Linked DNA regions of Rubinisphaera italica. The protein of the gene in region 2 binds, or shares a complex with, the protein of the main gene of each other region. Links are inferred from orthologs where the notes say so. Each region holds a gene or a part of one and is shown on either strand. Other genes may lie near its edges.

The links.
Region 1: the proteins of Pan54_RS23605 (region 2) and Pan54_RS13855 are in contact, whole or in part, in a crystal structure (PDB 5UE9), measured with the Lactococcus lactis proteins. The link is inferred for Rubinisphaera italica from one-to-one orthologs. Residues at the interface, in WP_023189152.1 of Lactococcus lactis: Leu4, Gln5, Ala47, Ser48, Met49, Leu50, Leu51, Arg52, Arg53, Met95, Leu98, Arg223, Met224, Ala225, Cys226, Ile228, Gly229, Ala230, Cys231, Tyr232, Ala233, Val235, Glu236, His237, Asn243, His244, Ala245, Lys247, Glu250; in WP_025017116.1 of Lactococcus lactis: Gly25, Phe27, Phe29, Glu32, Tyr33, Lys35, Tyr36, Lys48, Phe56, Thr60, Pro61, Arg62, Val63, Ala64, Glu65, Thr66, Ala67, Ser68, Gly69, Met70, Ile74, Gln77, Pro223, Glu251, Phe274, Ala275, Pro277, Phe278.

The regions. Positions count from the first base shown.
Region 1 is NZ_SJPG01000001.1:3,707,392-3,718,795, forward strand. What follows is about bases 4,848-7,813. They hold Pan54_RS13855 (dihydroorotate dehydrogenase), read right to left. Parts: upstream 6,831-7,813; coding sequence 5,865-6,830; downstream 4,848-5,864. Other genes in these bases: trpS (tryptophan--tRNA ligase), read right to left, coding at 4,848-5,695; Pan54_RS13860 (hypothetical protein), read right to left, coding at 7,096-7,314; Pan54_RS13865 (HU family DNA-binding protein), read right to left, coding at 7,656-7,813. Outside these bases: Pan54_RS13835 (sulfatase-like hydrolase/transferase), read right to left, coding at 1-1,306; Pan54_RS13840 (ThuA domain-containing protein), read left to right, coding at 1,507-2,391; Pan54_RS13845 (amidophosphoribosyltransferase), read right to left, coding at 2,632-4,224; more of trpS, read right to left, coding at 4,712-4,847; more of Pan54_RS13865, read right to left, coding at 7,814-8,123; Pan54_RS13870 (hypothetical protein), read right to left, coding at 8,193-8,678; Pan54_RS13875 (serine/threonine protein kinase), read right to left, coding at 8,794-10,263; Pan54_RS13880 (radical SAM/SPASM domain-containing protein), read left to right, coding at 10,735-11,404.
Region 2 is NZ_SJPG01000001.1:6,155,706-6,166,954, reverse strand. Bases 95-2,905 are described here. They hold Pan54_RS23605 (dihydroorotate dehydrogenase electron transfer subunit), read right to left. Parts: upstream 2,094-2,905; coding sequence 1,095-2,093; downstream 95-1,094. Other genes in these bases: lpdA (dihydrolipoyl dehydrogenase), read right to left, coding at 2,152-2,905; Pan54_RS23610 (flotillin-like FloA family protein), read right to left, coding at 639-1,028. Outside these bases: acs (acetate--CoA ligase), read right to left, coding at 1-89; more of lpdA, read right to left, coding at 2,906-3,573; Pan54_RS23595 (2-oxo acid dehydrogenase subunit E2), read right to left, coding at 3,777-5,105; Pan54_RS23590 (DUF1592 domain-containing protein), read left to right, coding at 5,573-7,660; Pan54_RS23585 (DUF1552 domain-containing protein), read left to right, coding at 7,789-9,138; replication restart helicase PriA, read left to right, coding at 9,404-11,249.

The DNA.
Region 1 (11,404 bases), 2.5 Mb from region 2 along the record:
TTTTCATCAGTTCGAGCATTTTTGATTTTTGCATGGCGTATTCTGGAATCTCCGCCAGATTATGCATTTCGTGAGGATCGTTTTTCAGATCGAACAGCTGCTGAAAATTGATCTGTGGATAAACGCAAAGCTTCCAGCGTTCATCACGGACGGACCGTTGAGTGTTCTGATAGGGCAGAAAGATAGAATCGCGTACCGATTTCTGTTCGCCCTTGAAAATTCCTGAAAGACTTTTTCCTTCTACTCGTTCTGGAGCTTCCACTTCAAGTTGACCACATAGCGTGGGATAGATGTCGAGGAGATAGGTAAAAGCCTCACTCGATTTCCCCTGAGGAATTCCGGGGCCGACAAAGATGAGAGGGGCTTTCATGCTGTGTTCAAAGACGTTTTGCTTTCCAAGTAAACCATGACTACCCATGCCGAGGCCGTGGTCGGCTGCGTAAACGATGATGGTGTTCTCACGTTGTCCAATTTCATCGAGAGCTTTCAAAATGCGACCGATTTGCTTATCCATGTGAGTGATTAAGCCATAGTATTCACAAAGTTGATCGCTGATGACCGATTTCTCTCGCGGCCAGGCAGCCAGCATTTCATCGCGGATGACCAGATTGCCATTGTTGAAGTCGAGCTGTGGTTGGAAGTTTTCCGGGAGAGGCGGGCGATTGTTGTAGTACATTTCACGATACTTCTCAGTCGGATTCCGAGGATCGTGAGGAGATGTGAATGCGACATACGCAAAGAATGGCTGCTCGCCTCTCTGAGTTTTCAAAAATGAAACCGCTGCGTCGGCAAATTGTTCACTCGAAAAACCATCTTTGGCGATCCCGCGGGAAATCAGCTGGCCATCCTGAATATCTGAGAGTGGAACCCGAGTGTGGTCGGACATGCCTCCCATGAAAACATTCTGGCCGTGCTCGAAACTTCTTAGAATCGACTTCCCGCCGTTGTGCCATTTGCCAGTCGCAAAGGTTTCATACCCCTGCTCCCGCAAAAGTTCGCCGAGTGTGACTTCGCCATCCATATTGTTATTGGAGTGCATCCACATGCGGCCCGTATGCAACATCGCCCGGCTCGGCATACAGACGGCTCCACTGTTGGAGCCAAAGCAGTAGTTGTTGCGGAAACTGAATCCCTGTTCGACGAGGCTGTCGATGTTGGGAGTCTGAATATGCTGATTTCCCCAGGCGCCAATGGTGTCTGTTCGTTGGTCGTCAGCAAATAGAAAAAGGATGTTTGGCTTGTCAGCAGCCTGAGCGATATTGGCTATGCCAAAAAATAGTCCGATCATCATATACAAGTATCGCATTAAGGCTCCGTTTCAATCTATCTGGATTTTGGCGTTTGTCTTTTCGATTTCATCATGAGAAAGACTGCCGAGCGAGTCAACACAACAGGATCACTTCATATGAGTTGCACTCTTGAGTCCTTCTGGGAATGATAGGGAGTCTGAAAGTCAGTCACTATTCAAACCAAATATCAAAATCATTGTTGAACAAAGGATTTTACATGCGATCAATTCCTCTTCTGATACTCCTGCTTACGGCCTGTCTGAATTTGACAACTTCAAATCGTGTGATTGCAGACGATACTAAAACGAAAGCCCCAACCAAACTGAAAGGTCTCTTGATCACTGGAGGGTGCTGTCACGATTACGAAAATCAGAAACGAATCATTACCGAAGGTTTAAGCCAACGATTAAGTATCAGCTGGGATATTGTCCACGAAGGAGGTTCGGGGAAAGATCACAAGGTTTCTGTCTACGAAAAGGAAGGCTGGGCCAAGGATTACGAAATCATTGTCCACAACGAATGTTTTGGTGGTGTGACAGATGATGAATTTGTGAAATCGGTTGCGGCTGCTCACTATGGCGGAACACCAGGCGTCTTCATTCACTGTGCATTACACAGTTACCGCAACTCAACTAAAGGGGCGGACTCCTGGCGAGAAGCAATCGGACTGACTTCCGTTCGTCACGACAGAGCCAAACTTTCCCTCGATGTCGTGAATCAGGCTCCTGATAATCCGATCATGAAAGCGTTTCCAGAGAAATGGGAAACACCGAACGGTGAGCTCTATCAGATCGATAAAATCTGGGAGAACTGCACGCCACTGGCCACTGCTTACAGTGCGGAGAATGAACGTGACATGGTGGTGATCTGGTCGAATCAATTCGGTGGCACAAAAATGTTCGGTACTTCACTGGGACATCATAACGAGACCATGAACACCGACGTCTGGCTGGATGTTGTTTCCCGAGGCGTCCTCTGGGCAACCAATCACCTGCAGGAAAACGGTAAACCGGAAAAAGGTTATGAAGGCACGGGCGTTAAGCCGATCGTGATCGGGCCTATCGAAGCAAAACCAGATCCTAAGTTTGAAAAGAAGAATTGAGTGGGTTCACAATCAGCGTTCTTCTCAATCTCGAAGTCCCCTCTCCCTCCGGGAGAGGGTTAGGGCGAGGGGCAATCGATGTTGATTACAATAAAAACATCGAAGCGCCCCCCTCATCCGGCCTTCGGCCACTTTCTCCCCAAGGAGAAGGAAAGGAAACCGCTCCCCAAGGAGAAGGAAAGAACACCGCTCCCCATGGAGAAGGACAGGTTGCTACAGTCAACTAAGCAATACATAGTTTTAAGACCGCGTCGACATCAAAGTCTGAACATCATAAGCCCGCTCGCTTTGTGCACGTTCAGGATCGTCTTTGTATTCAAGAGCCAGCTGATACAGTTCGCGACCTGCTTCGGTCGGATACTCGGAATTGACGCATGCACGACAGAGTGAGCTTTCCTCGATGCCAATGCTTTCGTGCAATGTGTCAATTGGAAGATATCGCAAGGAGTCGGCTCCCAGTTTTTTCGCCATCGCTGCTTCGATAGCCGGGGTCATTTCCGGGCCGTCCATGAATTTCGGTGCGAACAATTCGCCGATGTTGGACATATCGATGCCATAAAAGCAGGGAGAGATAATCGGCGGACAGGCAACGCGGACGTGAATTTCCTTGGCTCCACCACGAACTCGGATTTGATCGATCAGTCCTTTCATTGTCGTCGAGCGGACGATCGAATCTTCGACGAGAATCACTTTGCGATTGCGGAAGACTTCTGGGAGCGGAGTGAATTTCAGGCGGACTTTGTCGGCTCGATCTTTCGATTCAATAAATGTTCGCCCGACATAACGATTTCGCATCAAACCTTCCAGACACGGAATATTCAGTTCGTAGGCCATCGCAGAAGCAGCAGACTTGGCGGTATCCGGAACGGGAACGACAATAGTATCTTCGTCGATTTCCAGCCTTTCCTGCTTGGCCAGATGTACGCCGAGTTGTGTTCGTGAAAGATAGACGCTGCGTTCGTCGAGAGAGCTGGCGGCGTTGGCGAAGTAGATCCATTCGAAGAAACAATGTGCTTTTCGAGGACTTTCGGCAAATCGATGTTTTTCGATGCGACCATGCTGAACGAGAATCATTTCACCCGGTTCAAGAGTGCGTATGCTGGAATTGTCGAAACCGAGATTCCAGAGCGCGACACTTTCGCTGGCCGCGGCAAACATCGGGCCATCAATCGCATAACAGACTGGACGGATGCCAAGAGGATCGCGAGCAATAAACATATCGCCGCGAGCATTAAGGAAGACAATGTTATAAGCACCATCGAGTTTTTTACTCATGCGGCTCATGGTGCCGACGAGATCGCCTCGGCCATGAATTGAGAAATCCTGAGAGAGCAGATGCATAATGATTTCCGTATCGGTTTCACGAGCCAGATGGAAATCGTCCTGTTCTTCAATTTGCTCTCGAAGTTTCTGATAGTTGGCCAGTTGGCCGTTGAATCCAAAACTGAACCATTTGGATTTTTGCACATGAGAACGTTCAAACGGTTGTGCATAACTGCGGTCATCGGTGCCGCAGGTGGCGTAGCGAACGTGGCCAATGGCGGCTCGTCCGTTGTACTCTTTGATCAGTTGCTCGGCTTTTTCTTTGCGTCCCAGTCGGAAAACTTCATTCACTCCGCCAATATCTTTATGAGTGCGGATGAGCTGCTTTCGCTCGGTGTTGTAGCTCGTCATTCCGGCTGCGAGCTGACCTCGATTCTGAATATCGAGGAGCAGGCGAGGAATCAAAGCGGCTGTTTGATTCTGGTCGTTATTTGGGACAAGCGGGGAGACATCATCGTGAATGAGATGATAAACCGCAGCAATGCCACATTCGTGAAACAGTTCGGCCATGAATTTACGTTCCGAAAGAGTCAGCGATAATCAGGGGAGCCCATTTTAATGGGATTCGAGCAGCCGGAGGAATTCAAAACTCAGATTTTGATGTGCAATCGGCTACGGATCGTACTTTTATGCAGCAGCTGCAAAGAACTGATGGTATCTCTCGCATACAACTTTATCATACCCATGCGCCATTCTGTTTCCAGTTCCCTATCCCCATTCCCTCAGATTCTCAAAGAATTTCGTGTGAATTTTTCGGACTGGGAGATTCTTGGCGATCAGGAGTCCACCATGAGCAGGTCATGTTGTACTCGTTCCCAAGGTCCTCCTTGGGAACGAGTGAAATGATTTGATGTTGAGAATACAAGCACGAAGCGCAAGCGAGTGTGTCTAAACGGCATTAGTGGACACACTCGCTTGCGCTTCGTGCTTGTAATTTTATGTCTGCAACTCTGGGGCTTTGCTTCGCTACGCCCCCAGCCAACCTTTGTTCAAATATCTATTGACCAGTCGCAAACTGTTTCAGACCGCAGGCATCCCGGGCACGTTCCAGAACAGTACGGCCCTTCTCCCTGGCGGCTTTTGCTCCGGCTTTGAGGACATCTCGAACATAATCGGGATCCGCTTCGAGTTGCAGTCGTTTTTCACGAGCCTCGCCGAAGTACTCCAGAGCAGCATCCAACACCTGTTTTTTAGCTTCACCGTATCCCATTCCACCGGCTCGATAACGTTCTGCCAATTCCTGCTGATGTTGCTCATCCGCAAACAGACGATACAGAGCATAAACCGGGCAGGACTCGGGATCTTTGGGATCTTCGACGGCTTTGGAATCGGTTTTGATCGAATTGATCTTCTTTTTCAGCTTCTTTTCTGGCAAAAAGATTTCGATGGTATTGTTATAACTTTTCGACATTTTCTCGCCATCGGTGCCGGGAACTTTAGCGGTCTGATCGAGCACACTTGCGTTAGGCAATACGAACACTTCAGTTTCGTAGAGATGATTAAATCGCTGGGCCACATCCCGGGTCACTTCGATGTGCTGTACCTGATCGTTCCCAACCGGAACGACATCGCTGTCGTACAAAATAATGTCGGCAGCCATCAGAACAGGATATGTGAACAGACCGGCATCGGCTGCAATCCCCTTGGCCTTCTTATCTTTATAGGCATGGCATTTTTCGAGGAGGTGCATTTGAGTGACCGTCATCAGCAACCAAGTCAGCTCAGAAATTTCCGGCACATCAGACTGCACAAACAGGCTAGCCTGATCAGGATCTAAACCCAATGCCAACAAATCGACCGCTGCTTCCCAGACGTATTCCTGAAGGAGAGCTGGATCGCGAACTGTAGTCAGTGCATGTAGATTAGCAATGAAGTAGAAAGCTTGCTCGTTGTTTTGCAGAGCGATGTATTGCTGGATGGCACCAAAATAGTTGCCCCAGTGAAATCGGCCTGTCGGTTGAATGCCGGAAAGTACTCGCATCGGTAATTTCGCTGCTTTATTAGTAGTGATGATTGGGCGGCGGAGGCGCTCCGCTTTAGCGGAAGCCCCCGTGACGTATCAACTTTTCGGGGGCTTCTCTTCGAGAGCGCCCCCGCCACCCATGTAATATGTCAGACACGAGATACGTGCTAATGATTCAGTCGGAAAATTAATTTTTGGCAATATTGGTCGATTCCATCACAGGAGATCGCGGTTGCTGGTCGATGCGTAAGGTTCCGATGAAATCTTCGAGACGTTCTATACCTTGTTCCTGCATCACACTGCGTAGTTGTTGCGTTAATGTGCCACTGACAGAGGGATTGAAAAAAGTAGCCGTGCCGACCTGCACTGCTGAAGCCCCTGTGACCAGAAACTCCATCACATCATCGATGCTTGATATGCCTCCGACACCAATAATCGGAATATCAACGGCTCGCTTGACTTGATGAACGATCCGTAATGCAACAGGTTTGATAGCTGGTCCACTCAAACCGCCCATAATGTTTCCGAGAATCGGTTTTCGGGTTCGCCAGTTAATCGCCATTCCCTGGAGAGTATTGATCAGTGAAACCGCATCGGCTCCGCCTCGTTTGGCAGCATCGGCAATCGGGACGATATTCGTGATATTGGGCGTCAATTTGGCGATGATGGGATGATCGCACGCATTGCGGACAGCTCTCACAACTTCTTCCGTCGATTCGGGATTTGTACCGTAATCGACTCCACCACTTACATTCGGACAGGAGATATTCAGTTCGAGCCCCGCCAGCTTCTCGAAAGGTGCCAGTTTTGCGGCCATCGTCTGGTAATCTTCGACACTTCGACCGGCGATATTCGCAATGACAGCCGTATCGAGTTCCTGCAGGTAAGGGATATGCTTCTGGATGAAGACATCAAGTCCGTCGTTATCGAGCCCGATAGAATTGAGCATGCCCGATGCAGTTTCGATAGTGCGAGGCGGCGGATTTCCAATTCGGGCTTCCCGGGTGACTGTTTTGGGGATGATGCCGCCGAGCTCTTTGAAATCGACGAAGGGAGCCATTTCCCGTGCATATCCGAACGTGCCGGACGCGGTCAGGATTGGATTTCGGAGACGAAGTCGTCCCAAGGTCACATTCAGGGAAGTATCAGTCACGGATTCAATTACTGTCGGTCAGGTACTGCTGCAGAATCAAAAAAACGCTCAACGTGAATAAACACGCTGAGCGTTAATGATTCTCAAGTGATTTCACAGCCAAAGTGTATCGCCCGACTTGTACTGATACAAATGAAGTCGCGCCAGGCCCATATTGGCTGGAAATTATCTACTATCACTGAACAATGATCATGGCAAAACCCGAGCCATGACTGGCTCGGTTCGCCGGAGCATTATGAACCAGTGTTTGCACATGCATAATGCTCTAGATCACGCCGCCGTGAGTTCGGTACGGTGTCGCCAGATCGGGCATATCCAAACCCCAGATGCGTTCCCAGATATTGGGAACGTGCCGGAAGGATTCAGATTGATAGATCAATTGGCGTGCTCGGCGGTCGCGTTCTGCCGACCAGATCGGTACAAAACAGCCGACCTGAGTCCCGGCAATCGCAACCAGTATGAGGATGCAAATGAATCTCCGCATTGTCGCCTCCATGCAACACACAAACGATGTCATCTCGTTTGCACACAGTCAGTCTGAATCTGGGGGGCGTTTCACAATTCCAACAGAGAATTGCTGATGACGTATAATTTACCCCTCGACAGAGGATGTCTCTCTGGTGTTGATATCGTCTTTACGGAAACTCATAGTGAATCGAATCAGGTAAAATATGCCGATTTTTCCGATTTTGCCATGTTGATGGAGACAGAGCGTGACTGCATGTCCACTCTTTGACACACGACTGACCAAAAAGCAATTATCCAACAAAAAAAGCACAGACAGGAATGTCTGTGCCACTTGCATCTGCATTAAGTAGATTCAGCCTACTGATTATAAGGCGAAGAAACCGGTGGAGATTCGATTTCTGCAATCTCTTCAGCCGGTGAACTTTCTGGTGGCACATCGGAAAGTGGTGCAGTTGGAGTCGATTCAATGGGAGTCGAAGGACTGATTTCTGCTGATGCAGAAACGTTTTCGCTTTCAGCGGCCTGGCGTTCTTTATCGAGCATCAGCTGGCTGACGCGTTCTTCCATCTCTTTGCCCGGCTTGAAGGTCACGACGTACTTCTCTTCGACATCGACCCGTTCATTCGTGCGGGGATTACGAGCTTTCCGGGCGGCACGTTTTTTCACTTCAAAAACGCCGAAGTTACGCAGTTCGATGCGATGCTTGGGATCTTCCACCAGCGTATCGATGATCGACTCGAACGTCTTCTGCACGATCGCTTTCGTTTGCAATTGCGTCAGGCCGAGTTCTTCAGAAATCGCCTTCACAATCTCTTTTTTAGTCACGGCTGAAAATCCCTTATCCTGGCTCGACTGCAAACAACCCCTCCCACACCGGGAGCGATCTAAGTGTATTCACAGTGAGGATTTACTGTCAACCCGCTCATTGGGCTCATTGGATAGGAATTCACGATTCGACTGGTCAAAAAAATGAGATAACTCATTATACTCCCATGGCTTATGATACTTTTCATGTAATTTTTTTAGTTGCAGAATCGCTGCTTCGGTTATTTCACAGCATTTTTCGTCATAAGCTGGGTCGCAAAAGAAGATTCGGCACCCCGTCGGACGATTTTCCCGAGCCGTACATAAGCCTTTGTGTTGATATGGGCAGGCCTGGTTGACCGCTTCGCGAGCCGTTTTTTCAGGGGTATTGTGTTCAGTAGGCAGTTCCTTACGGAACAGAATGTCCGCTTCGATTCTGGTTAGAAAGAGTTTGTGACCATAGTCTTTGAACCGACAACATCGTCCACTGATATCACAACGTGGACTGGCAGCAGCGACCTGGGCATCGACCCAGTCGTAGACAGCGAGAACTTCTTGTTCGAAGGTGTCAGGCATTAGGCATTAGGCGTTAGATTTGAGGTTTGTTACAACTCTAAGGAAATCAGGTGAGCTGGCGCAGTCATGCGACGGGTGGGTACGAGTCATTACTGACTCGACTCGCCCAAAGAAATTATTTCGGGACTTCTTTAGGAATAATCCCCGCCTGCTGACCGACAATTGTTAATTCTTTTCGCATATCCCTTAAGGCCATTGGCTGTGGACGAAGATGAATAATGGTTTCGCGACCTGCTGGTATTTTGTGATCGGCATCCACATCCGCAACCATCATCAAGGTCGGAATGCGTTTGATCGAGACAGCAGCAATCAAATCTTCGTAGACATCCTGTAGATTTTCTCCATTCCGAAGGGTCGTCATACACAGAACGATGTGAGGCGGATCAGTATTTATCCGCCTGACTGCTCGTTCGACATCAGAAATAACGAGCACCCGAAAACCATGCCGATTGAAATAATCTCGCAGGACATCCTGCTCACGAGGGCGGCGTTCGATGCACATCAGAATCACTTCCTCAGGCAGTTCCAATTCTCCCGATTCCTCATCTTTCTGCTGAGCCGCCGCAGTCATATCGAGCTTAGCTTTTGCTTCCATCAAATCGGTTAGTAATTCGGTCGGGGACTGATAACGTTCATCAGGATTGATGTGAAGTAGACGATCAATAATAAATGAAACCTGCCTCGGGCAGCCGGGCATTGCATCGCTCAGTGCACGAATATTTCGATAGCGGGTAATCTGTTTGCGTTCTTCTCGACTGCGAGTTCGAGGATAAGGCGGTTCTCCCAGTAACATTTCATAAAGGATGGTTCCCAGAAAGAACAAATCGCTACGGGGATCGTTACGGGGGGCTCCGGTTTTCTTTTCCAGTGTCGAATATTCGAGAGCATGCTGGACGCCTCCATCACCAACTTTTTCAAGCAATTCGTCATCGGTTGCCAAACCGAAATCGATCAATTTGGCCGACCCATCGACGCTGAAAACGACATTGGTCATTTTCAAATCGCGATGCGTAAACCCGAGCTTGAGGGCATACTCGAGACCTCGAGCCATATCAATCGCATATTTCACGGTTTCTGCAGGTTCAATCTGTTTGCGGATCTGTACGAAATCCTTGAGATTGCCTCCCTGAACAAAATCCATGATGAAAAAGTGATAGCCGTTCTCAGAACCAACACTGTGAATCGGCACGATATTCGGATGCTTCAGTTTCATCCCGAGTTCAGCTTCGCGCCGAAACAAATCGACTGTTTCGGGATCATTAACCCATCGATGCCGAAGCAATTTGACGGCTACGACTTTTCCAGTCTCAATTTCTTCTGCTCGAAACACCCGTGCAAAACTTCCTGCGGCATTGGGATAGAGCAACTTACAGCCACCCAGAATGAGCACATCGGTATCGAGTCGTTTGATACTTTCAACCTGAAATGGCGTGAGTACGGACGTTTCAAGCATCACATCGAGCAGGTCGGAGCCGGTCTTATTCTTGCCACCCAGTTTACGCAGGCTGGCATTCGCCTGATCTTTAGTGATCAGCCGCATGACAACAAGTTCTTTGGCCAGTCCCTTCGATGAGCTGAAATCCATCAGTCCGTATCTATTCTCTCATCAGCCTCTTAATGTCTGCGGAAGAGGTCCCCGCACTGCAGACTCATCAGAGGATTGTGCATCTGTCACAGGAAAGTATAACAATTATAAAAAATTCATCGTAGCCATGCTATAAGCCTGAGGAAAGAGATGACTGCACAAACTTATCCAAGAACGTCTAACAAATCGTAATTAAGTCAAATTCACTTTGGGGTGGCGGGGGCGCTCCGCTTTAGCGGAAGCCCCCGAACATTGTTCTGCTATTCGGGGGCTTCTCTTCGAGAGCGCCCCCGCCACCCTCGTTTTTCATAAAGTTCGCAAGGAATTCAATTATGGATGTGCTTTTGAAGTCCAAAATCTGGCGAGTCCAACCCTAAAATCCAATTTCGGTCGAGATCGACACTGGTTTATGGTTATGATGATATTATTCATTCAAACATTAAGTGAATTACTTCACGACAGGAATAAGATATGTACCTTCGGTTGGCCAAGCGAATTCTCATGGAAAGTGATAAACGCTTGCTGTGGAAATTGTTCTACAACATGGGGCTGAAAGGGAGCCGCTCGGTTCAGTTGCATAAAAGACGGATGAAAAAAGGCGAGTACTTCCCCCCATTTCTGTACGTATCCATCATCAACAGCTGCAATTTGCGGTGTCAGGGATGCTGGGTCGATGTCGCTCACAAACAACAGCGAATTGAGCCGGAAGCCTTTCATCGGCTTGTGAATGAATCCAAAGCCGAGGGGAATGTCTTTTTCGGCATCGTTGGTGGTGAACCGTTCATGCACAGCGGCTTGCTCGATATGCTCGCCGAACACCCCGATTGTTATTTCCAGGTCTTTACGAATGGTCATTTCATAACCGATGAAGTTGCCAAACGACTGCGTAAACTGGGAAATGTCACGCCGCTGATCAGTGTTGAAGGCAACGAAATCGTCAGCGATGAACGTCGCGGGCGGGCGGGTGTTTATGACAAAACGATCGATGGTATTCAGAATTGCCTGAACAATAAAATCTTCACTGGAGTTTGCACCAGTCTTTGCCAGACGAATATTGACGATCTGCTGCAGGAATCGTGGGTCGATCGCCTGATCGAGATGGGCGTGATGTACACCTGGTTTCACGTTTATCGTCCGATGG
Region 2 (11,249 bases):
CTGACCCGAGGTGTGAATTCGGCGGGAGGTGGAAAAACGCGGGTTTCGTGCAGAACACTTTCGATATTGCCAGATTCCGAGGCGGACATACGCAGCTCCGTTATTTTGTCTGAATTGTCAATCTGAAGAGATTATAAAAGTCGTAAGCAGTCGATCAGGCTGTGCCTGACGTACGGACTAATCCTGAATTGAAATCGGTAGAATTTGATCTATCGACCGATAGTAAAGCGATTGATCGCAAACGTCAACGAAATCCGCTTAGCCGCGTGGAACACAAATGACTACACAATTCAGGAATCACGCTAACCGGTAAAGCCCGCACCACTTACCGGAGCTTATTAAACAGTGGGAGACGGGCCCGCTCCGCTTCAGCGGAAGCCCCCAAAGTTCTGGGCTGTTCTTCGAGATCGCGCCATCACACACTGCACAAAAACAGGCAATCAGCTTCAATTCGTACTCCTAACGATACAGAGCTTTATAGCTTGTGCAAATTTTCAGTTTTCTGATTCGCTGAGTTTTCGGGAATTGGACGGTATGGCGGCTAGTGGCGGAGCTGATTCGTCAGTTGTGCTTCATCTCACGAATAAAACTTGGATATTATATGGCAGGCGATATCGGCAGAATTCGCAGAGGAGCTTTCAATCGGCCAGTTGATTTGCTTCGACGATTCGCCGGCGAGTGTCTTCGGAAATCGCATCTTCCCAACTCAACTCAATGTCGCGTTCTTTCGCACGCTGCAGAGTGATCAAAGCCGTTTGAACATCGGCTCCCTGGATGATGGCTGATTCGATGTAGTCATTGCGAATGTCGAGCCCGCATTGCCTGGCCATGCAAATCATATTGACGACATGCTTGCAATCTGATCGTCGCAACTTCATGCCTACTAGATTTAAGAGTGAGACTTTTGCTCCGCACATGGTCGCCTGGAGCCATAGGCGAAATAAATTGGCGAACAAAAGAAGAATGATCAAGCCTATGATCAGCACGATCACCAAAAACACGATCATCACGATTTGCTCAGGCGGCATTGTGATTTCCTTCGCTGATTTACGAACAGTCAAATGTGTTCAACTGCCCATCACTATACCAGATTGTCAGGAAATATCTCCCCAGAGTATATCCTTGGCAGGAAAGACCGGCCCCTCGACACAGGAGCGGCGATAGTCCCACGAACCCTCGCCCGTTTTGATGGGCACGACACAACTGAAGCAGGCCCCAAATCCACAGGCCATTGGGGTTTCCAGAGAGGCCCAGCAGCGGACATCATATTTCGAACAGAGTTCTGAAACCGCCTGCATCATACGCAACGGGCCACATGTCAGTACGACTTGATCGTCTGCTGATCCGGATTCGAGCAACGGTTTGAGTAGATCGGTTACCAGTCCATGATGACCGGCGGTACCATCTTCGGTGCAGATTTGAATGTCAAGTTCGTTGAGATCGGAAAGGTCATCCATATTCGCCTGAAAACAGGCCGAGCGAACTCCGTAGATGAGGGAAGCTCGTTCTGCTCGAATTCCTGTCCGCTGGGTTTGCCCATACTTTTTCTGCAGTAAGGCTTCCCGGCTGACTGCGACAAACGGAGTATATCCAATGCCACCAGCGACCTGAATCAGATGTTTGGTCTCCAATTCCGGAAACCCATTGCCGAGTGGTCCCCAGATTTCCAGGTTCTGACCGGGCTGAACGTCTTCAAGAAGTGCGGTCATCTTACCAACGACATGAAACCCGACATCGATCCCAACTGGTTTACCATTTTCCAGATACGTATCGTAAAGAGCAAAAGGCCGACCGAGCAGGGGATCGGTACGATCGGGAGAGCGAAGCATGAAGAACTGGCCCGGAAGAATGACCTGAGCCAGTTCCGGACATTCGAGCCGAACGCGATAGTTTTCCTGAGAGAGCGTAGCGAGTGAAATCACTTTCGCCCGACACTGCATTGCACACGTCGATTCACTTATCATTCGTTTCCCAACTTTCCGATCCGCAAACTCGACATCATTGGAAATGGGGTGGCGGGGGCGCTCCGCTTCAGCGGAAGCCCCCGAATGATTAACGCCTCGGGGACTTCTCTTTGAGAGCGCCCCCGCCACCCGCTGTTCCTATTTGATGTGCCAACTTTTTTGTTGTCAGGCAGTGCCTGACCTACACCTATTTCTTTGGTCGGAAGTAGTGTGTTGCCTGTCCGAACAATCCTTCAGCCGATTCCATCACGGTTTCCGAAAGGGTTGGATGAGCGTGAATACTCTCCGCGATATCGCGAGCAACTGCTGCTGTTTCGACAGCCAGAACGCCTTCGGCAATCATTTCACCTGCTCCCGGGCCGACGATTCCCATGCCGAGAATTCGCTCGGTTTTGGGATCGAAGATTAACTTCGTTAAACCTTCCGTGCGTGAAATTGTTTGAGCACGACCAGAAGCTGCCCAGGGAAAACGAACAACGGTCACTTCCCGCTCATCGCGTTGAGCTTCCGCTTCCGTAATGCCACACCAGGCGAGTTCGGGATCAGTAAACACTACTGCCGGAATTGCGATGCAATCGAACTCAGCAGGTTCTCCCAGAATGACATCGACTGCGACTTTCGCTTCGCGTGTCGCTTTGTGAGCGAGCATCGGTTCGCCAGCCACATCTCCGATTGCATAGATGGCAGGATCGCTTGTTTGCTGACGCTTATTAACTTCGATAAAGCCCTTGTCGGTCACTTTGACTTTTGTTTTATCCAGGCCAATATTACCGGCATTCGGACGGCGTCCGACAGAGACCAGAACCCGGTCAAACGTCATCTCGGCAGGGGCATCCGCCCCTTCGAGTTCCGCGACGATTCCCTCTTTCGTTGCTTTGAGGCTGTTCACTTTCGTCGATAGATAAATTGATTTGAGTTGATGACTCAATCGTTTCTGCAACGGTTTCACCAGATCCCGATCAGCTCCCGGTAACAAGCCATCGGTCATTTCGACAACTGTCACTTCGGAACCGAGTGCGGCATAAACGGAGCCCATTTCGAGACCGATGTAGCCGCCACCAATGACAAGCATTTTTTCGGGAACATCTTTCAACTCGAGTGCACCAGTCGAATCCATCACCCGTTCATCGCCAATGTTGAATATACCGGGCATTGCGGGGAGCGAACCTGTAGCAACGATGGCGATATCGAAGGTGAGCTTGCCCGTCGAGCCATCTTTGTATTTCAGCTCCATCGCATTGGAATTAAGAAAACTTCCTCTGGCTTCGACCAAATCGACTTTGCGAGTTTTGCAGAGCGAACGAATCCCACCCGTTAATCCAGTCACGACTCCATTTTTAAAGTCTCGCAGCTTATCCAGATCGACTTCCGGCTCTGCAAACTTGATGCCCCACTCGGCTGCTTCTTTCGATTCATTGAGCAACTTAGCGACGTGCAGCAACGCTTTGGAAGGAATACATCCCCGGTTGAGACAAACACCGCCGGGTGCGACATCGTCGTTAACGAGAATGACTTTTTTCCCTTTATCGGCTGCTTCGAAAGCGGCGGGATATCCCCCAGGACCCGCTCCCAGAACGACAACTTCAGCATGTAAATCAGAATTTGACATCAATCGATTTCCTCAACGCGACAACATCAGCCGCTCTGTAAGATCCGCAGTGCGGACCTAATTTGATATTGATCTGGAAAATTCAACCCGGGGTGGCGAGGGCGCTCCGCTTTAGCGGAAGCCCCCGGAGTTATAGGTTTCGGGGGCTTCTCTTCGAGAGCGTCCCCATCACCCTCTTCTATGCAACTCACGAACAAAACGCATTAACATTCTGAGAGTAGGGTGAATGGATCGGAAAGTAATGCGGACAACTTCACAATGAATCGAGCGGCGTCGGCTCCATTGATCACCCGGTGATCATACGAAAGCGACAATGGCAGGATCAGTCGTTCTTCGAGTTCTCCATCGAACAGTTTCAATTCTTTCTGCCCGCGAGACATTCCGAGTATCGCCACTTCTGGATAACTCACGATCGGTGTAAATCCGGTTCCGCCAATGCCTCCCAGATTCGTGATCGTAAACGTGCCCCCCTTCATGTCGTTCATGGAGAGCTTGCGATCACGGGCTTTGTTGGCCAGTTCCGTTACTTCAAGTGCGATCTGCAAGAGTGACTTCTTATCAGCATCCCGCACGACAGGCACAACCAAACCGTTTTCGGTATCTACGGCGATCCCAATATTGAAATAGTCTTTGTAAACGATTTCGTTAGTCTGGGGGTCGAGACTCGAATTGAATTTCGGGAAAGTTTTGAGAGCCGTCACTGCGGCTTTGACAGCGATGGCGGTCATTGTCACCTTTGGACCGTTTTTGCCGGTTCCCTGCAGGAACTGCTTGCGAGCCAGTTCGATATCCGTGATATCGGCCATGTCCTGCTGTGTCACATGTGGGATAACATTCCAGGACATCGAGAGATGCTGGGCGGCCATTTTGCCGATTTTGTTCAACGCTTCACGATGCGTATGTCCAAACTCGCTGAAGTCAGGCAGAGCCGGAGCCGCCATCGGGCCGCTACCGGAACCACCAGACGCAGCCGGGGCAGTTAATCGAGCTTTGACGTAAGCCTGAACATCTTCCTGAGAGATTCGTCCCCCAGGTCCACTCCCATTCACTTGATACAAATCGACGCCAAGGTCGCGGGCCATTCTGCGAGTCGCCGGGCCAGCTGGGGCAGGGGGACGATTTTCTTGATCGCCCGATGTGGCCGAAACTTCCTTTACAGGAGATGGCGAGGCGGATTGAGCAGGCGGAGTTGGGGCTGGTTTGGATTCTGGAGCCGATTTGGGCGGTTCTTTCGTTTCCGGTTCCTGCTTTGCGGCTGGTTCCTCTTTTTTCTCTTCACTCTTCCCGCCACCGCTACCTTCTTCAATGGTGAACAGCGTCGCACCGATTGGCACCGAATCTCCGGCAGAGACGTGAACCTTCACGACCGTCCCCGCATGGGGACACTCAATTTCCGCGAGAGCTTTTTCGGTTTCCACTTCGGCGACAACCTGATTGGCTTTAATCGTATCGCCCTCAGAAACATGAATCTCTGCGATATCGGCAGAGGTCACACCCTCGGCAACTTCCGGTAATTTGAATTCAATAGCCATCCGATATGGTCTTTCTAAGGCATAGTCTGAGTTGCAACACCACGATGCGGCATGGAATTGTCTGGTCTCTCAGTATAAATCCCGCTCAATGGAGCAAATTAAAAATGAGGTTTCTCTTTAAATCGAACTCAAAGTCTCGACTCTTGATCAAATCTCATTGATTCATCTTCTAGAACATATTCAAAAATTAACTTCAGCGTCTAGCAGGAGCAAACACAGTGTTTTTAGGACATTTGGTGTCCAAGCGACTGCAGAAACCATTTGAAAATGGTCTAAACAATAATTCATCGTCATAAAGAAGTATAACTACCATAACGCAGACGAAAAGCGTGTCGACACAGAACCACTCGGCTTCCCATTCCAAACTGTCCAAGTCAGATGCATCTTGCAATCACACTCGCATGCGAATATATTGATTGATCGTTTGTCTACATTCAAAATTAAGCCATTTCGGTAACGATATCAATATGTGGAAATCCGCTTTAAATGCCAAAAATCTGAGACTTGCAATTGCCTCCAGTCTGATTTTGGTTTTGATGCTGAACACTTCCGCAACGCACTCTGCCGAAGATTTTTCAGAATCATTCCAGTCACTGACCCAAAAGCATTGCGTAAAGTGCCATGGGGCAGAAGAGGAGATTTACGGCGAAGTCAATCTCCAGGAACTTTCGCTCGATGATCTGAAAACGAACAGTGAACTGTTACGCAGTCTGATCGACGTCCTCGATCTGCAGGAAATGCCTCCCGAAGATGAGCCTCAATTAGCTGCTCAAGATCGACAGTTACTGGTGATGCAGTTTCAGAGCATGCTCCACAAATCACTCGCCAGTGAACGCCGCTATCTGCATACACCGATCCGCCGCATGAACCGCTTTCAGTACAACAATGCGGTTGTCGATCTGTTTGATTTGAAGTGTATCGTGTTCACTCTTCCAGAAAAAATGATGCGAGATCACAAGGGTTATTTTCAACCCGAAACGGGAAAAATGGCCGAGGTTGTGACTGTCGGGTGTCGTCCGCTTGGGAAGTCTCAAATGATCGAACCACGGCTGATGGGCGTGGCCGCGTTTCCGCAGGATCTTCGAGCAGAGCATGGTTACGACAATCGAGGCGATCATCTTTCACTATCACCACTATTGATGGAAGCATTTCTGAAGCTGGGGCAGTCGATCGTCGAGAGCCCTGATTTCACACCGAAAAACGTGGGCATCTGGCGAGAATTCTTTGCCGCTCCCAAAGCGGATGTCGATCAATTGGTGGAGGTGAGACATCGGCTCAAGAAATTTCTCTTCAAAGCATTTCGACAGCCAGTTGCCGAGAGTCAACTGGAGCGTTACATCGGCTACGTGCAGCATCAGCTTGAATCAGGTGTTCCCTTTCCTGAGGCGATGAAATCCGTCGCAGCTGCGACGATTGCTTCACCAAACTTCCTGTATCTCTACGATAAGACTGATGTTAATGAGACATCGGAATTACTCGATGACTTTGAACTCGCCTCTCGACTTTCCTTTTTTCTCTGGGGGAGTCTGCCCGATGAGATGCTGCTCGAACTTGCGACGAACGGAGACTTGAGCAAACCAGAAGTCCTTGACGTCCAGGTGGAGAGGATGCTCAAAGATAAGAAAATCAAACGATTCTGCGATAGTTTCCCCTCTCAATGGCTACAGTTGGAGCGGATCATTTCTTCGGTGCCGGATCGCGGGAAATATCCCGATTTTTATTTTTCAAAGTATCGCGACAGCATGCACATGATGCTCGAACCGCTGCTGCTGTTCGAAACGGTACTCATTGAAAACCAGCCGATCACACAATTCATTGATTCCGACTTCACTTATCGGTCGATCTTGCTGGAAGAGGCTTACGGAGAACTCGCGACCAAGCCCGTGGATAAGAAACGGGATGAGGTGACAACATTGACCTTCCATCGAGTTCCTGTGACCGATCGCCGGAACGGAGGCTTGATTACCAATGCAGCCGTGATGACGATGACTTCTGGACCGGAACGAACTCAACCGATTACCAGAGGTGCGTGGATTGCCGGCGTGATTTTCAATAATCCTCCCGAGCCTCCGCCAGCCAATGTGCCTGCCCTCGGTGAAAAACCAGCCGAAGGCGAAGAACATTTGACATTAAGAGAACGGCTCTCGCTGCATAGGGAACGCTCCGACTGCAAGGGGTGTCACGAGCAGATAGATCCTCTCGGTTTTGCATTGGAAAATTATAATCCGATTGGAGTCTGGCGTGATGAGTATGAGAATGGTCGAGAGATCGACATGCAGGGCACATTATTTCGGCAGCATCAGTTCAACAATGTGATCGAATTTAAGGATGCGATCCTGACGGAAAAAGATCGCTTCACCCGGGCACTGGCAGGGCACTTGCTTTCGTACGCACTAGCCCGTGAACTCGGAGCAGCCGATCAGATTGCACTCGATGAAATGACACAGTCGGTTATCGCAGATGAGTATCGATTTCAATCCCTGATCAAACAGATTGTTTTCAGCGAACCGTTCCAAAGCAAATCCGGTCCGAAGGCTCATATAGCCTTGGAATAGAACTACAATTAATTTGAGATCATAAAGTGGGCGGCGGGGGCGCTCCGCATACGCGGAAGCCACCGAGGATTTCAAACCAAGAGCTTCTCTTCAAGAACGCCGCCACCCTCAAACGAAAAGACATTCCTATGAGAAGAACAACACGACGAAATTTTCTTCGCGGCATGAGCGGGGCAGCTCTGTCTCTGCCTTGGATGGAGAGTCTCTGCTCGGCTGCTCCATCAAAAACTGTAGCACAACGCATGGCTCATTTTTATGTGCCGATTGGAGTTGTGCGTCGTGGATTTTTTCCTGGAGAAGCAGAGGACATCATCCCGAAAGGAAACCTGGGAAATGTGATGACCTCTCTCGGAAAGCAGGATCCCAACTTCAGCGTCAAACCACTTACGGAATTGACTCCCACAATGCAGCCGCTGGATGGGTTTCAGCAGAAGATCAATCTGATTACGGGCATGGATCGGACGTTCCAGCAAGGGACTGACGTGCATGCCCAATGTGCATCGTGTTACCTGAGTAGTGCCGAACCTTATACCATAAAAGGGACGGCCTGGCCGTTGAATCGGACTCTCGATCATCTCGTCGCCGATCAAATTGGAACTCAAACTCCATTCCCGACACTCGAATTCAGCTGCAACAGTCATCGCGATAATAAAGAATCGATTTATTTCGACAACATCTCCTGGTACGGCACCGGACATCTGGCTCCTTCGATCCGCGATCCCCGAAAAATGTATCGCCGTCTGTTTTCGACTCAGGAAATTGATCAGTATCGAGACATCACCGATCTGGTCCTCGAAGATGCCCGCGCGATGCGAAAACAACTGGGCTCAGCCGACCGGGAGAAATTTACCGAGTACTTTGAGTCGATCCGTACCATTGAACTGCAGATGGATCGACTGGAGAAAATGAAGGCGGAACTCTCGCTGGTTAAACTGGATGAACCTCCTGAAGCGTACCTGCCTCGCGGAGAATATATTCGTCTGATGGGTGACTTGATGGTGGTTGCTCTGCAGACCGGATTGACCAATGTCACAACCTTCATGGTTGGTCCTGAACGCTGGGACACGCCTTATAAATTTGAAAGTCTGTTTGACACCCCTCGCAGTCATCATCAGATGTCGCACAATCAAACCAAAATGATTGACGACCTGCTGAAAGTCGATCGCTTCCACATGGAACAGTATGTGTATCTGCTCAAAAAGATGGACTCAATTCAGGAATCCGACGGCTCCACATTGCTCGACAACACCTTGTTCACATACGGCTCCGGGCTGGGAGATGGTTCCACACATCAATACAACGACCTTCCGATTATTGTTGCAGGAGGCGGAAAACGCGTTTATTCCGGTCAGCACATCAATATGCCGGAAGGGACACCGCTGTCCAATCTCTGGCTGACTCAGGCTCAACTGCTGGGGCTGCCGATGAAAAGATTCGCCGACAGCACCGGACCGATTGCTACATTGATCGCCGGATAAATTTCTTCAATGGGTAGCACGTCCCTGAGCATCGCCAAGAGTGTGGTCATCCGTTATTGCCACGACCTCACTTCGTTCTGTGACGTGCCCCCAGGAACTTGCTTACACAAAATGCATTTCACGCAACAACTCATTGCATTGTTGAACTACGGCGACTGGCAGTAAGTCGGCTAACCGTTAAGATGAATTGAACGAGTTAATAATCCGTCAATGTGCCTAAAGGAATATCGTTTCCAGATTCTGATCTGGCACGAGGTCATCGCGAGTGAGCCGACAACAGAATTTATTTGAGGATGCCGCCGAGCTGAAATGGCAGCGGGCTGATCGGGAAGATCAGTTGTTTGCGGCGATCGTGTTCAATCGGCCGATGGAAACCGTGTATCACTATCTCGTCCCGCCCGCATTACGGGAAATGATTCGTCCCGGCCAGCGCGTGCAGGCTCCGTTTGGTCGTGGAGATCGTCCGACTATCGGCTTTTGTGTTGGCTGCGAACAGGGCCCCCCCGAAGCGATTGCGAAGCGGAAGAATGTCAAAGAGCTGATCAGCATTCTCGATCGTGAGCCGATCGCCGACGCAAAAATGCTCGGCCTGACGAAATGGATTGCCGAGTACTATCTTTGCTCCTGGGGACAGGTTCTGCATGCGGTCATTCCCGCGGCTGTCAAAAAAAGTGCCGGGACACGGCAGGTCAAACTCGTGGAAATCGATCCTGAGGTCTTACCAAATCTGGAAGACTTGAATCTACCTGCCAAGCAGCGAGCGGTGATCGATGTGCTGCTCGATGCCGGCGAACCTCTGCCGGTTGGCGAAATTACTCAGTCGGCTGGATGCGGAACGTCTCCCATCAATACCTTGCTCAAGAAGAACATCCTCACCGCGATTCGTGAAACGCGAATGAACTATGAGCCTCCTGAAAAGCTGGTGGCTCGGGAGGCTGACTTGATTCTGGCCGATCAGCAGCAGGCAGCATTGGATGCGATCACGCATGCGATTGATCATGGCAAGACAACCAAAACGCCGGAAATTGAAGAGGTCGCCGATCCAAGAAAAATCGATCATTACAAGGGCGATCAAACATTCCTGCTCCATGGCGTGACAGGCTCGGGGAAGACGGAAGTTTATATTCGCGCCATTCGGCACGCGGTCGATTTCGGACGGCAAGCGATTGTGCTGGTTCCGGAAATCAGCCTGACGCCTCAAACGATCCGCCGATTCCGCAGACGTTTCGATTCGGTCGCCGTGCTGCACAGTCATCTGACCGACAGTGAACGCCACTGGCAATGGCAGCAGATCGCCTCCGGAAATGTGCAGGTGGTGGTCGGTGCCCGCAGTGCGATTTTTGCTCCGACGCCCCGGCTCGGCCTGATCGTCATCGATGAAGAACATGAAACGACATTCAAGCAGGAAACGGTGCCGAGATATCACGCCCGCGAAGTCGCCCGCAAGCGAGCAGCGATGGAGGGGATTCCGCTCGTCCTCGGAACGGCGACGCCGATGCTGGAATCCTGGTGGTTGGCGAAGCAGAAAAGTTATCAGCTGATCAGCATGCCGAAACGGATTGAAGAACTACCGATGCCTCCGGTCGTGACCGTCGACACGATGAACGATCCCCTCATCAAACGAGGTCACAATATTGGACGGGCGCTCAAGAATGCGATTGATCAAACCCTGAAAAACGATGGGCAAATCATTCTATTCTTCAACCTGCGAGGATTTTCACCCGTGTTGTGGTGCCGTTCCTGTGGTGAAAAACTGAGTTGTCCGCATTGCGATACCAGTTTGACGTGGCACAAAGATCGCAAGCTCTGTGTCTGTCATACCTGCGATTACACAATACCAATGCCCGGCCAATGTCCAGCTTGTAAAAAACAAGGACTGCGGCATTTCGGAGCGGGAACACAGCGTCTCGAAGAAGAAGTCCGCAGTAAGTTTCCGGGAGTGACTGTCTTACGTATGGATAGCGACTCGATGCGGAAACCGGGAAGTCACGACGAGGCTCTCGAACGCTTTCGTCACGGCGAAGTCTCAATTCTGCTCGGCACCCAGATGATTGCCAAAGGGCTCGACTTTCCGAATGTCACGTTGGTGGGTGTCGTCGATGCCGATACCG